DNA from 2 places in the Leucobacter sp. CX169 genome. Region 2 is predicted to be linked to the other one. Evidence: predicted binding sites of a transcription regulator. Region 2 holds the regulator's gene; the other holds the start of a gene.

Region 1 (7,164 bases), 1.3 Mb from region 2:
CGACGCCCCCGACTGCGGTCTTCCGGCAGGTTTCCATGGAACTCAATCAGCAGTTCTAATGACGCAAGTTGAGCCGGCGCACATTCCATCCTGAGGTGCTTTCGCCATACTTCGACATCTCATTCAAGAAGGCTTCGAACTTGACCAATCCTTAGGGCCAATCGAAAGACATGCGGCAGGTTAACGTCGACCATCGGTCCTGCTGCAATTACTTGCGGTGATCTATGACGGAACTGTAAATAGTTATTCAATCTTCCTGTGCCCCTGCGGAGGGTATGAGATTCCTCGCGCGGTCTTGTCTTGCCTGAAGCATTCGGGACAGTGGAGACAAGCTAATTGAGACATTTCCGATCTATTGTTCCGCTCCAGATCACGTCAACTGCTAACTGTTTGTCGAGGAACGGCTGGATGCTGCGGGTATTAGTGGGCACGGTGGAGCCCATTCGCGATGGCGTTGGTGATGAGGTCTTGCATTGCCGGCCACTCATGGATCAGCTGGCGGTAGCTGATGCGAATCACGGTGTAGCCGCGGAGCCGCAGTTGGGCGTCGTGGAGGTTGTCTGAGTCGCGCTGGGCTCCGACATGGTAGCCGCCGTCGACCTGGAGGACGAGTCGCTCTCCCAGAAGCGCATCGACGCGGTGCCCGAATAGCCAGACCTGCAACTTGAGGGGAACATTCGTCCAGCCGAGCCGCTGACGGAGGTAGGTCTCGAGCCCGGAATCTGCCAGCGGCGTCGCGTCGTTCAACACGTCTCGGGCGCGGGCAGGCAACGCCAGCTGGGAGAGCGAATGAAGATCGGTCAGCTTCTTGTTCAGGGCAGAATCCCAAATGGCGACGGCCTCTTCGTGCGGCACGCAGGTGGTGACGAGGACGAGGGTGTTGACCAGTGAGTCCTCGAGCAGGTCAGGGTGACGCGGGACGAGCGGCCTGTGGCGGTGGACGACCAAGCGGGGGTCATGAAGTGGTGGACCATTTGGAAGGGAAGCGACATGCGTCCGCTCTTCGCTGAACACCCAGAGTCCGAGCCGCTTTGCGCGGGAAATGCAGGAGATCGTCACGCTGTGTCGTGCGGCGAGCAGCAAGAGTGGATCAGTGTTGGGCAGGGCAACCCAACCTCTAGTCACCCGGAAGACAAGTGAGCGCGCGACTGCCTGAGCGATCTCGTAGCGGGTGAATCCCGACGTGAGAAGCGTCGCCGTGCGGGCGATGCCGCCGAGCTTTCGCAGTTCAGATGGAACGGACATTTGTCCAGTGTTCCCGGACTGGACGATCAGCAGTGGCGTTGGAGCGAAATTGTGGAGAGTCACTTGAAGGCGTCAGGTGTGAACGGGCAATAACACTTTCACTCAATAGTAGAAAAGCCGAGAATCCCCACGAGAACGCCGAATTCCTACTATTGAAGGCGGATCTACTATTGAGTGAAAATCAGGGTGCCCAGGGGACGCCGGGCCACCCAGCACCGCGCCACCCAGGGCAGCCCCACCACCCAGAACTACCTCAGCGGAAGTACGATCCCGCGACCAGTCACCGGGTGCGGGATCACCTCGACGGGGGAGTCGTACACCGCTGACACGATCGAAGCAGTCAGCACCTCGGCGGGCGAGCCGAGCGCCGCAATCGAACCTTGGCGTAACAGCGCGATGCGGTCGGCGTAGGCCCCCGCGAGGTTCAGGTCGTGCAGCACTACGATGACGGCGTCGCCCTCAGCTGCACGCGAGCGGGCGAGCGACAGCACGGACTCCTGATGCTTGAGGTCGAGCGCCGCGGTCGGTTCGTCGAGCAAGAGCACGCCGGTGCGGCCAGCGATCACGCGGGCGAACGCGGCGCGCGCCCGCTCGCCGCCCGAGAGCGACGGCACACGGCGGTTGCCCAGGTGCGCGATGTCGGCGGCCCCGATGGCCTCGGAGATTGCCGAGTTGTCGTCGTCCTCACGGGGGGTGCGCCGCCACGGCGCTCGACCCATCTCGACAACCTGGTGCACCGTGAAGGGGAACAAGACCTGGTTGTCCTGCAACAGCACGCTGCGTCTGCGGGCGAGATCGATCAGGGACCACGAGTCGAGGGTCTGCCCGGCGAAGTCGACATCGCCCGCATCGGCGACGAGGTCGCCCGAGAGCACGTTGAGCAGCGTGGACTTACCGGCACCATTGGGGCCGAGCAGGGCGAGCACTTCGCCGGCCTGCACGGACAGCGAGACCGAGTCGAGCAGGCGTCGGCCGCCGCGCGCGACCGTGATGCCGCGCATCTCGAACGCGGCCGTCCCCACAGGGACCGGTGTGGGAAGTGTGAGGTGTCGAGCCATTATCCCCAGCCCCCGCTCCGCTTGCGGGTGCGCCGCAGCAGCCAGAAGAAGAATGGTCCGCCGACGAGGGCGGTGAGCATGCCGATCGGCAGGTCGGCCATCGGCACCATCGTCCGCGCGGCGAGGTCGGCGAGCGACAGCAGCAGCCCGCCGCCCAGGGCGCTCGCAGTGACGAGCGGCAGGTGCGCCGGGCCGAGGATCATGCGCATGAGGTGCGGCACCACGAGGCCGACGAACGCGATGATGCCGGCGAACGCCACCGCCGCGCCGACGAGCAGCGAGACGAGCACGATCACGCCGATCCGGAGCGCCTCGACATTGACGCCGAGGTGCCGGGCGTTGCGCTCACCCAGCGAAAGCAGATCGAGCTTGCGGGCGACGAGGTACGACACGATGAGGCCAATCGCGACGACGGGGGCGACGACGAGGACCTGCTCCCAGCGGCTGCCAGCGAGGCTGCCGAGCTGCCAGAACACGATCTGCTCGCGCGACTGGGTATCGCCCAGGAAGGTCAGCAGCGCGATGCCGGCGCCCGCGATCGCGTTGATGGCGATGCCGGTGAGGATGAGGGTGACGACCTCGGTGCGGCCGTCGGCGCGGCTCATGAAGTACACGAGCAGCGTGGCGAGGAGGCCGGCCCCGAACGCGAACACGGCGACGGTCCAGTCGCCGAAAATGGTGAGGCCGAAGACGATGCAGATACCTGCGCCCACGGCAGCGCCGGACGAGACGCCGATGACGCCGGGCTCGGCGAGCGGGTTGCCGAACACGGCTTGCATGAGCAGACCCGACACTGACAGGGCCGCGCCCACGAGTACCGCCATCGCGACGCGGGGGAACCTGATTGCCCAGAGCGTCTGGTCACCCGCGGCGTGCTCGGGCAGTGGCAGCCAGGTGATTCCGATGCGGTGCAGGATTGAGCCGAGGACCTGATCCGGCGGGATCGCCAGCTGGCCTGTGCCGGCCGACACCAGGACGACGACAAGCAGTGAGACGCCGAGCGCAGTGAACAGAGCAATCACCGTGGCGGTGTGCCGCGAACGGGCGGTGACGGCGGTGCTCTTCATGACGCGGCGGGTGCTGCCTTCCTGGCAAATAATGGGGCGTGGGGGCCCTCTGTACTCTAAGGGCACGCCAGCTGTGTGAGCCCCGAGAATCCAGGGGTCACCACACCATCTTAGGCTAGGCTAACTTCTCGAGTCACTTTGGCTCGTCGCATGGCGTCCACGGCGGTCGCCGGATCGCGCATTGCGGTCTGGGAGTACCCCGGATCCTGCATTGATCGGCGACCAATCGAAAGCCGCCCCATCTCTATGTCGTATCGCCGCATCGCCCGCTCCGCCGCGCTCGTTCTCGTGCTTGCCCTCGGGGCTGGTCTGACCGCGTGCCAAACCGGGCCAACGCAGGCGACCGCCGACACCGCTGCAGCGATCGACTTGCCGCCGCTGTCGACGCTCACTCCGCTCGAGGATCCCCGGGCGTACCAGGGCCCGACGACCGCGGTGATCGGCGGCCCGACGCTGCAGCCGATCGCCGACAACCCCGAGGCCGATCTGCCCACGACGGTCGTTTCTCGCGACCGCGGCGGCGACCGCGAGATCGAGGTCACCGACACGTCTCGAGTGCTCGCGCTGTCCATGACGGGCACGCTTGCGGATCTCGTGCATGCCTATGGCCTGGGGGACCGGCTCGTGGGGCGCGACACCTCGACGAGCACCGAGGGCACCGCCGATCTGCCCGTGGTCACGAAGGCCGGGCACACGATCGACGCCGAGAGCGTCATCGCACTCGCGCCGACGCTCATCATCACGGACGGGTCGATCGGCCCTATCGACGTGCTCTTGCAGCTGCGCGACGCGGGCATCCCCGTCGTGGTCGTGACCAAGTCCGACGACTTTGACAGCACCTACACGGCCGCCCGCGAGGTCGCCGCCGCCCTCGGCGTTCCGGCCCTGGGCGAGCAGCTCGTCGCTGAGATTCAAACGGCGATCGCTTCCAAGATGCTTGAGATCAAGCCCCTCGTGCCGGGAGGTCTTGCCGACAAGCCGCGCGTCGCGTTCCTGTACATTCGCGGCACCGCCGGAATCTACTACCTCTTCGGTGAGGGCAGCGGAATTGACTCGGTCATCGAGGCGGTGGGGGCGGTCGACGTCGCAAAGGAAATCGGTTGGACTGGCATGAAGCCCATGACCGACGAGGCACTCATCGCGATCGACCCCGACGTGATTGTTGTGATGACCGAGGGTCTCGAGAGCGCGGGCGGCGTTGACGGGCTGCTCGAGGGCGTGCCGAGCGTCGCGTTGACGACCGCTGGCAAGAATCGCAGGATCATTGACGTGGACGACACTGCCTTGTTCGCGGGAGGCACCCGCATTCCCGATGTGCTCGATGGGCTGGCGCGCGCGCTGTACGCTCCCGATTCGCTGCCAGGGAAGCAGAGTTCTGCCGAGTAAGGTGGGAACGGTCTCGGGCGAGTGCCTGAGTGGGAGTGCAATCATCCGGAGGTACGCGCGTGGCGCAGAAGCAGAGCGCTGAATCCAGCGGTGAGGCCCGTGCGGCAAGCACGCGCGCCCCGCAGGATCGCTATGACCTGGTCGAGCGCAGCCACCGTGTCGGGGTGCACCGTTCGCCCGAGCGGGCGGGGTCGTTCTGGCTGCGCGCGCTCATGGTGCTGCTCACTGCCGCGGTGCTCGCCACCCTGGGTATTGTCTTCATCGTGATCGGGCCAGGCAACGTGCAGTTGCCCGGCGCGGTCGAGGAGACCAAGAAGCCGGCGCCCGTGCAGGTGGTCGGCGAGATCGACCCCGCCGCGACGATCGCGATCCTGAATGGCAGCCCGGCGGACGGACTCGAAGACAACGTCGATCAGGCGATCCGGACCGGCGCGCTGGGTGACGTGATTTTTGCTGGTGTCGCCGATCAGCGGGACGTGACGATCTCTGCGATCTTCTACGTTGATCCGAAAGACGAGGCATTCGCCAAGGGCCTCGGCGAGCAGCTCGGTGGCGCTTCGTACTACCTGCAGCCGGACTACGCGAGTTACGGCGCGCGGCTCATCGTGTTGCTGGGCAGCGACTACCGCGGCCCCGGCGCCGTCGAGATGCCGAGCGATACGCCCGCCGCGCCGGCGGAAGAGACGCCTGCCGAAGAGCAGCCCGCCGAGTAGGCGGCGCCGGACCTCCTCCTTGCGCTTGCACTCTCAGGGTGCGAGTGCCAAGATTGTGGTTAGCACTCCGATCTCTCGAGTGCTAATTCCACTCGTAACACCCTGGAGGATCGAGAACACTTATGGCTAAGATCATTGCCTTTGATGAAGAGGCCCGCCGCGGCCTTGAGCGCGGTCTCAACATTCTCGCCGACGCCGTGAAGGTGACCCTTGGTCCCCGCGGTCGCAACGTCGTGCTCGAGAAGAAGTGGGGCGCCCCCACGATCACCAACGATGGTGTCTCCATCGCCAAGGAGATCGAGCTGGACGACCCGTTCGAGAAGATCGGTGCCGAGCTCGTCAAGGAGGTCGCCAAGAAGACTGACGACGTCGCAGGCGACGGCACCACCACCGCAACCGTGCTCGCACAGGCACTGGTCCGTGAGGGCCTCCGCAACGTGTCCGCCGGCAGCGACCCCATCGCGATCAAGAAGGGCATCGAGAAGGCCGTTGCCGCTGTAACGGCGCAGCTCCTCGAGAACGCTCAGGACATCGAGACCACCGACCAGATCGCGGCAACCGCGTCGATCTCGGCCGCTGACGAGCAGATCGGCAAGCTCATCGCCGAGGCGATCGACAAGGTCGGCAAGGAAGGCGTCGTCACCGTCGAGGAGTCGAACACGTTCGGCACCGAGCTCGAGCTCACCGAGGGCATGCGCTTCGACAAGGGCTACCTGTCGGCGTACTTCGTCACCGACGCAGACCGCCAGGAAGTTGTCTTCGAGGATCCGTACATCCTCGTCGTCAACAGCAAGGTCTCGAGCATCAAGGATCTCCTCCCGGTCGTTGACCAGGTCATCCAGTCGGGCAAGCAGCTCCTCATCATTGCCGAGGACGTCGAGGGCGAAGCGCTCGCGACCCTCGTGCTCAACAAGATCCGTGGCATCTTCAAGTCGGTTGCCGTCAAGGCTCCCGGCTTCGGCGATCGCCGCAAGGCTATGCTGCAGGACATCGCGATCCTCACGGGCGGACAGGTCATCTCGGAAGAGGTCGGCCTGAAGCTCGAGAACGCGACCCTCGACATGCTCGGTCGTGCCCGCAAGGTCATCATCACCAAGGACGAGACCACCATCGTCCAGGGTGCAGGCGAGGAAGACGCGATCGCAGGTCGCGTCGCGCAGATCCGCCGCGAGATCGAGAACACGGACAGCGATTACGATCGCGAGAAGCTCCAGGAGCGCCTCGCGAAGCTTGCTGGCGGCGTTGCAGTCATCAAGGCTGGCGCGGCTACCGAGGTCGAGCTCAAGGAGCGCAAGCACCGCATTGAGGACGCAGTCCGCAACGCAAAGGCTGCTGTCGAAGAGGGCGTCCTGCCCGGCGGCGGCGTCGCGCTGATCCAGGCCGGCAAGGCTGTCTTCGCTGGGCTGAACCTCACCGGTGATGAGGCCGTTGGCGCTCGCATCGTCGAGGTCGCCATCGAGGCGCCCCTGCGTCAGATCGCGATGAACGCGGGCCTCGAGCCCGGCGTTGTCGTGAACAAGGTGTCGGAGCTCCCCAACGGTCACGGCCTCAACGCCGCGACGGGCGAGTACGGTGACCTGATCGCTCAGGGCATCCTCGACCCCGCCAAGGTGACCCGCTCGGCGCTGCAGAACGCAGCCTCGATCGCCGGCCTCTTCCTCACGACCGAGGTCGTTGTCGCTGAGAAGCCGGAGC
Region 2 (7,164 bases):
GAGATCGTGTACGCGGACTCCCAGGGCGCAATGGCGTCGACACCGAACTCGGTCGACTGCTCGACCGCCCGCTCGGCGCGGTCCCCCTTCGCGAGGGCCTGGACGAGCACAACGCGACGCTCAGGGCGCTTTTCGCGCCGAACGGACGCCACGCGCACGGTGAAGCGCTTCTTCTCGGCGGTCTCGACGACACCGCTCGCGATCACGCCCGCGCCGTCACCGATCAGGATCTGCTCGCCGACACGCAGCCGACTCACGGCGACCGCGTGGCGCGCTTCTTCCCCGGTGACCTCAAGGAGACCGCCGGGGGCAAAGTCCGAAGCACTTGCCGTGTCGGTGAAGTACAGGTTCGCCATCTCGAGCTCCGGCCTAGCGGAAGAAGCGGTCACGGATCTTGCCGAAGAGTCCCTGCTGGAACTCGCCGAGCTTGGGCCCGTCTTCCTTGCGGAGCGCGGCAAGCTGGTGCACGAGGTCCCGCTCGCGGGAGCTCAGCTTCGTCGGGGTGATTACCTGGATGGCCACCTTGAGGTCGCCGCGCGCGGTGCTGCGGAGCTTCTGCACACCGCGGGCGCGGACCGTCATGATGTCGCCCGACTGCGAACCCGGGGCGATCTCGAGCGAGATGTCGCCGTCGAGACCCGGCACCGTCGCGGTGGCGCCGAGGATCGCGTCGGTCATCTGTACCTCGAGGGTGCAGAGCAAGTCATCGCCCTCGCGGCTAAACACGTCGTGGTGGGCCACGCGGAACTCGATGAACAGGTCGCCGTTCGGGCCACCCGCGGGGCCGACCTCGCCGCCGCCGCGCATCTGCATACGGGTGCCCGTCTCGATGCCCGAGGGGATGTCGACGGTGATGGTGCGGCGCTCGCGCACGCGTCCCTGCCCGCCGCACTCCACGCAGGGGTGCTCGATGATCGTGCCATGCCCGCGGCACGATCCGCAGGGGTGGTTCGTGACGACGTTGCCGAACAGCGAACGGACCTGGCGCTGGACCGAACCGGAGCCGTGGCAGACGTCGCAGGTGGTGGGCGAGGTGCCCGGCTGGCAGCAGCTGCCGTTGCAGGTGCCACACAGCGCCGCGGTGTCGACCGACAGCTCGCGCTGCACCCCGAACATGACGTCCTCGAGGGTGACATCGACGCGAATGAGCGCGTCCTGCCCGCGTTCGGTGCGCGAGCGCGGGCCCTGCTGCCCGCCGAAGCCGCCCCCGAAGAAGGTCTCGAAGATATCGCCGAAGCCTCCGGCGTTTCCGCCCTGCCCGCCCATGTCGTACTGCTGGCGTTCCTGCGGGTCACTGAGCACATCGTAGGCGTGAGTGACCGCTTTGAACCGCTCGGATGCCTCGGGGCTCGGGTTCACGTCGGGGTGCAGCTCGCGGGCGAGCTTGCGGTACGCCTTCTTGATCTGCTCGATGCTGGCGTCGCGCTCGACGCCCAAGGTCTCATAATGGTCGACCACTGCTGGCGACTCCTTCAGGTGTGTGTTTCGGTCAATTCAACGATGCAGAGGGGACTCTCGGGGCAAGGCCCTAGGTGCCACTCCCCAGCATCCGGTTCAGGTAGCGGGCGACAGCGCGCACCGCGGTCATGTTGCCGGCGTAATCCATGCGCATGGGGCCAAGCACCCCGATACGCGACACCGAGTCGCTGGACGACTCGTAGCTGGACGCGATCACCGCGGTGTCGGGCAGTCCGTACTGCAGGTTTTCGCGGCCGATCGAAGCGGTGACCTCGCGACCGTCGCTCGTGAGTTCCCCGAAGAGGCGCAGCAGGGTCACCTGCTCCTCAATCGCCTCGAGGACCGCCGGAAGCCCGCCAAAGCTCTCCCCCGGCTTCGTGAGATTCGCTGTCCCCGAGAGCGCGATGCGGTCGGTGCGGTTGGACTGCAGCTGGCCGATCAGCACCCCGAGCACCGTGCCGACGAGCTCGGCCTCCTCTGGCCTCGCCCAGTCGTCGCAGCTGGCGAGCAACCGCGCCGCGGCGCCGGCCGCCTGCTCGATGTCCAGCCCGATCAGGGCCGGGGTGATCCGGTCGCGCACGCCGTGCACCCAGGCCTCGGTGACCTGCGCGCCCGGGAGGCGAGCAATCTGCTGCTCGACGACGCCGGTCCCCGTGATGAGGACGCACAACACCCGATCCTCGGCGACCGCCACAAGCTCGATATGCCGCACGACCGCGCGCTTGAGCGACGGGTACTGCACCACTGCAACCTGATTGGTGAGCTGCGCGAGCAGGCGAACCGTGCGGGCGAGCGCGTCGTCAAGGTCGCTCGAATCATCAAGAAAGCGCTCAATCGCGGTCCGCTGCGCCTGGCTCAGCGGCCGCAGGTCGCGCAGCGTATCGACGTAGAGCCGGTACCCCTTGTCGGTGGGCACCCGACCGGACGAGGTGTGCGGAGCCGCGATCAGCTCCTCCTCCTCGAGTAGGGCCATATCGTTGCGAATGGTCGCCGCCGAGACGCCGAACTGGTACCGATCGACCAATGCCTTCGAACCAACGGGCTCGTGCGAGACGACGTAGTCGCCCACGATGGCGTGCAGCACAGCCAAGCTGCGTTCCGAGACCATTCGCCCCCCCTTCGATTACTGGCACTCTCGTTGCCGGAGTGCTAAAAGCCTAGCGCAGAGCTCCCCAGAAAAGCTGAAGCGCACCCACTAAGCACCGAGGAGGCGATGCACGACGATATCCGCCAACAAGCGCCCACGCAGCGTCGGTACCACTCGACCGGCAAACGCGGCCGCGGGATCCACGAGTTCATCGGCAATGAGCCCGGCAACTGCCTGGCGCCCGGCCGCATCGAGGGCGCTCACGGGCAGCCCGTCGCTGATGCGAGACTCGAGCAGCACGCGCTCGGTGCGCCGCGCCTCGTCATCGAGCAGCTCGCGGGCGTGCGCCGGCGAGACACCGCGGGCCATCCGCTCGGCGTAGGCCGCCGGGTGCTTGACGTTCCACCACCGAACCCCACCAACGTGGGAGTGCGCGCCGGGGCCCGCGCCCCACCAGTCCTCGCCCGTCCAGTACGACAGGTTGTGCCGCGAACGGAATTCGGGGCCCTTCGCCCAGTTCGACACCTCGTACCAGCTGAAGCCCGCGGCGCCTAGGCGCGCGTCAGCCAGCTCGTACATCTCGGCGTGCAAGTCGTCGTCCGGGGCAGCCACCTCGCCGCGCTTAATGCGCGCCGCGAGCTTCGTGCCGGCCTCGACGATCAGCGCGTACGCCGACAGGTGATCGGGCTCGAGCGCGATCGCCGCGTCGAGCGAGCGCTCCCAGTCCTCGATCGTCTCCCCGGGGGTGCCGTAGATCAGATCGACGCTCACCTGGAGGCCGGCCTCGCGCGCCCACCTGGTCACGAGCGGAAGCCGCTCGGGCGAGTGCGTGCGGTCGAGGGTCGCGAGCACGCTCGGCACCGCCGACTGCATGCCGAAGCTCACGCGGGTGAAGCCCGCTTCCTTGAGCTCGACGAGGTACGCGGCGTCGACCGAGTCGGGATTCGCCTCGGTCGTGACCTCCGCGCCATCGGCAATGCCCCACTCGGCCCGGATCCTGCCGAGCATTTTGCCCAGGTCGGACGCGGGCAGCAGCGTCGGGGTGCCGCCGCCGAAAAAGACGGTGGAGGCGGCGCGCTCGGGCAGGCCCGCGCGGCGGAGGACCTCGGCACCGAGGGCGAGCTCGCGCTGCACCTCGTCGGCGTAGCTCTCTTGGGTCGTGCCGCGCAGCTCGCTCGCAGTGTAAGTGTTGAAGTCGCAGTAGCCGCAGCGGACGCGGCAATAGGGCACGTGCACGTAGACGCCGAAGGCGCGCTCGCGGGCGCCGGCCAGCACGCTCGCGGGCAGCGAGCCATCTTCCGGAGCCGGGATACCGTCGGGCAGGACGCTCGGCATCAGTTCACAGCGTCGAGCGTGCCGGAGTCGTCGCCGTCATCGTTTACTGCGGGCTCGGATGGCGCGTCCTCGATCGCCGTCGTCTGCCCGGCAGCCTCAGGAGTCGCGTCTGCCTCGGCGCTCGCGGCGGCTGCCGGCAGCAACGCACGCAGCTGATCGCGCGCGGACTCCATCGCCTTCTTGAGCTGCGTACGACCCTTGATGCCCAAGAGGCCAGATTCGGGCGCGACGAGGAACCCCCGCACGGTCGCCCAGACCGAGTCGTCCTCGCGGAACTCGACGCAGTAGAGGGACTCGCCGATCGCGCCGGAATCATCCATGGAACCGACCGCCAGGCCGATCCTGCGCGGTTCGTTCACGACGTAGACCACGCGAATCTTGCGAGCCTCCTGGCCGCCCCCGCCCAGTCGGGCGGTGGTGCCGGCGGTGATGTAGGGCTCGCCATCCGGGCCGAAGTTCTGCTCGGCGCTGCCCGGGGTGACCGGGGTGCCCTGGGCGTCGAACTCGATCCCGGAGTAGGCGCCGCCGTCGCCGACCACGACCTCCTCGACCACGAGGCCGGCGCCACGCGCGGCGCCCCAGGTCATGAGCGCGCTCGAGGCGATGGTGAAGCGGTCCTGGCCGCTGCCCAGGCGGACGGAGTCCTCAAACGGCGTCGTGCCCTCGGGCGGGAACCGCATGAGGTCTGGGGCGTTCGAGGCTCCCACGGACGCGTACGTCGCGGGGACCTCAATGTGACTGGCTCGTCGCTGGGTCAATTTTTGACCTCCTTGCCCTCCGTGTCGCCCGAGAGGGCAGCAATGAACGCCTCCTGAGGGACCTCGACGCGGCCAACCATCTTCATGCGCTTCTTGCCCTCCTTCTGCTTCTCGAGCAGCTTGCGCTTGCGGCTGATGTCGCCGCCGTAGCACTTGGCAAGCACGTCCTTGCGGATCGCGCGGATCGTCTCACGGGCGATGATGCGGGCGCCGATCGCGGCTTGGATGGGCACCTCGAACTGCTGGCGCGGGATGAGTTTGCGCAGGCGCTCGGCCATGAGGGTTCCGTAAGCGTAGGCGCTGTCGCGGTGCACGATCGCGCTAAACGCGTCAACCGCTTCGCCCTGCAGCAGGATGTCGACCTTGACGAGGTCCGCCTCCTGCTCACCCATGGGCTCGTAGTCGAGGCTCGCGTAGCCCTGCGTGCGACTCTTCAGGTGGTCGAAAAAGTCGAAGACGATTTCCGCGAGCGGCATTGAGTAGCGCAGCTCGACGCGCTCGCCAAGGTACTCCATGCCCATCAGGGTGCCGCGGCGGCTCTGACAGAGCTCCATGATCGTGCCGACGTAGTCCTTGGGGGCCAGGACCGCGACGCGCACGACCGGCTCCCGCACGCTCTTGATCTTGCCGTCGGGGTACTCCGAGGGGTTCGTCACCGTAATCTCGGCGTTGTCCTCACGGGTGACCTGGTAGACGACCGAGGGGGCCGTGGCAATCAGGTCGAGATCGAACTCGCGGCGCAGACGCTCCGTGACGATCTCGAGGTGCAGGAGGCCGAGGAAGCCACAGCGGAAGCCGAAGCCGAGCGCGACCGAAGTCTCGGGCTCGTACTGCAGCGACGCGTCCGAGAGCTTGAGCTTGTCGAGCGCCTCGCGCAGCACCGGGTAGTCCGAGCCGTCGATCGGGTACAGGCCCGAGAAGACCATCGGCTTCGGGTCGGTATATCCGTCGAGCGCCTCGGTGGCGGGGTTGCGGTGCGAGGTGATCGTGTCGCCGACCTTGGACTGGCGGACGTCCTTCACGCCGGTGATGAGGTAGCCAACCTCGCCGACCGAGAGCCCCTTCGAGGGCGTCGGTTCGGGCGAGGAGACGCCGATCTCGAGCACCTCGTGGGTCGCGCCCGTCGACATCATCTGGACCTTCTCGCGGGGCGAGATGCGACCGTCGATGACGCGGACGTACGTGATGACACCGCGGTACGAGTCGTACACCGAGTCAAAAATCATGGCGCGCGACGGCGCGCTCTCGTCGCCGACCGGGGCCGGGACTTTCTGCACGACCAGGTCGAGCAGCTCTTCCACGCCCATACCGGTCTTGCCCGATACCCGCAGGATGTCGTCGGGGTTGCCGCCGATGAGGTCGCAGATTTCCTTCGCGTACTTCTCGGGGTCGGCCGCCGGCAGGTCGATCTTGTTCAGCACCGGAATGATCTCGAGGTCGTTCTCCATCGCGAGATAGAGGTTTGCGAGCGTCTGGGCCTCAATGCCCTGCGCAGCGTCGACCAGCAGGATCGCGCCCTCGCACGCGGCGAGCGAGCGCGAGACCTCGTAGCTGAAGTCCACGTGACCCGGGGTGTCGATCATGTTGAGCGCGTAACTCTTGCTTCCGACGTCCCAGCCCATGCGCACCGCCTGAGACTTGATGGTGATGCCACGCTCACGCTCGATGTCCATGCGGTCGAGGTACTGGGCGCGCATCTCGCGATCGGGGACGGATCCCGTGATCTGGAGCATACGGTCGGCAAGGGTCGACTTTCCGTGGTCGATGTGCGCAATTATGCAGAAATTGCGGATCGACTCGGGCGCGGTCGCGGCCGGGATCTGGGGGTTCACACTGCGAGGAGACATTGTGGGCCATTATCCCACGCCGACGGAGAAATCCCGCTTCGGCGAGTTTTCTCGGCGCGGGCGGGTCGCAGGATCGAGCAGGCCTTCGTCGTCCGGCGACGCGCAAACCGGGAGAGGTGCGCTCCCGGCCGGATCCTGGTAGGCTGACTTCTTGGACTTGCGTGTGGGCTTGAACCACACATCCCGTACGGTGCCCTCTTCACCAAGCGGATCAACCTGTTTTCACTTCTTTATTACTCAAAGGATTTTACCCAACGTGGCAAATATCAAGTCGCAGATCAAGCGCATCAAGACCAACGCGAAGGCAACGGAGCGCAACCGCGCCGTCAAGAGCGAACTTCGCACCGCGATCCGCGCAACCCGTCGCGCCATCGCCGAGGGCGACAAGGCGACCGCTGAGGCGACGCTGAAGGTTGCGACGCGCAAGCTCGACAAGGCCGTGAGCAAGGGTGTCATCCACCTCAACAACGCTGCGAACCGCAAGTCGGCCCTCGCGAGCCAGGTTGCCGCTCTCTAGCGAGCACCACACGCTTTACCCGAAGGGGCTCCGCTGCGGCGGGGCCCCTTCGTCGTTGGCTGGGCGGTGCGCCGCTCCCCGCAGCGGGCGCACCGCCACGCGAAACTACCTCGCGTCGGTGCTCTCCTCGGCGCTCGCGTCGGTGGCGGAGAGGTTCGCGGG

What was found. The regulator HrcA, encoded in region 2, represses chaperone genes, less so after heat shock. The targets are predictions, from matches to a motif close to TTNGCACTCGNNNNNNNCGAGTGCNAA.
Region 1: a site for HrcA is predicted at 5,529-5,555, ahead of groL (chaperonin GroEL). Genes of this name have one in related genera too.

The regions. Positions count from the first base shown of each region.
Region 1 covers NZ_CP071051.1:2,527,423-2,534,586, reverse strand. The annotation lists gene JW030_RS11615 (hypothetical protein) at 1-59, shown strand, start outside; gene JW030_RS11610 (endonuclease domain-containing protein) at 421-1,245, opposite strand; gene JW030_RS11605 (heme ABC transporter ATP-binding protein) at 1,494-2,303, opposite strand; gene JW030_RS11600 (iron ABC transporter permease) at 2,303-3,370, opposite strand; gene JW030_RS11595 (hemin ABC transporter substrate-binding protein) at 3,521-4,756, shown strand; gene JW030_RS11590 (LytR C-terminal domain-containing protein) at 4,816-5,469, shown strand; gene groL (chaperonin GroEL) at 5,592-7,164, shown strand, end outside.
Region 2 covers NZ_CP071051.1:1,222,866-1,230,029, reverse strand. The annotation lists gene JW030_RS05460 (16S rRNA (uracil(1498)-N(3))-methyltransferase) at 1-389, opposite strand, end outside; gene dnaJ (molecular chaperone DnaJ) at 370-1,458, opposite strand; gene hrcA (heat-inducible transcriptional repressor HrcA) at 1,529-2,566, opposite strand; gene hemW (radical SAM family heme chaperone HemW) at 2,654-3,880, opposite strand; gene JW030_RS05440 (DUF1990 family protein) at 3,880-4,638, opposite strand; gene lepA (translation elongation factor 4) at 4,635-6,485, opposite strand; gene rpsT (30S ribosomal protein S20) at 6,742-7,002, shown strand; gene JW030_RS05425 (DUF808 domain-containing protein) at 7,108-7,164, opposite strand, start outside.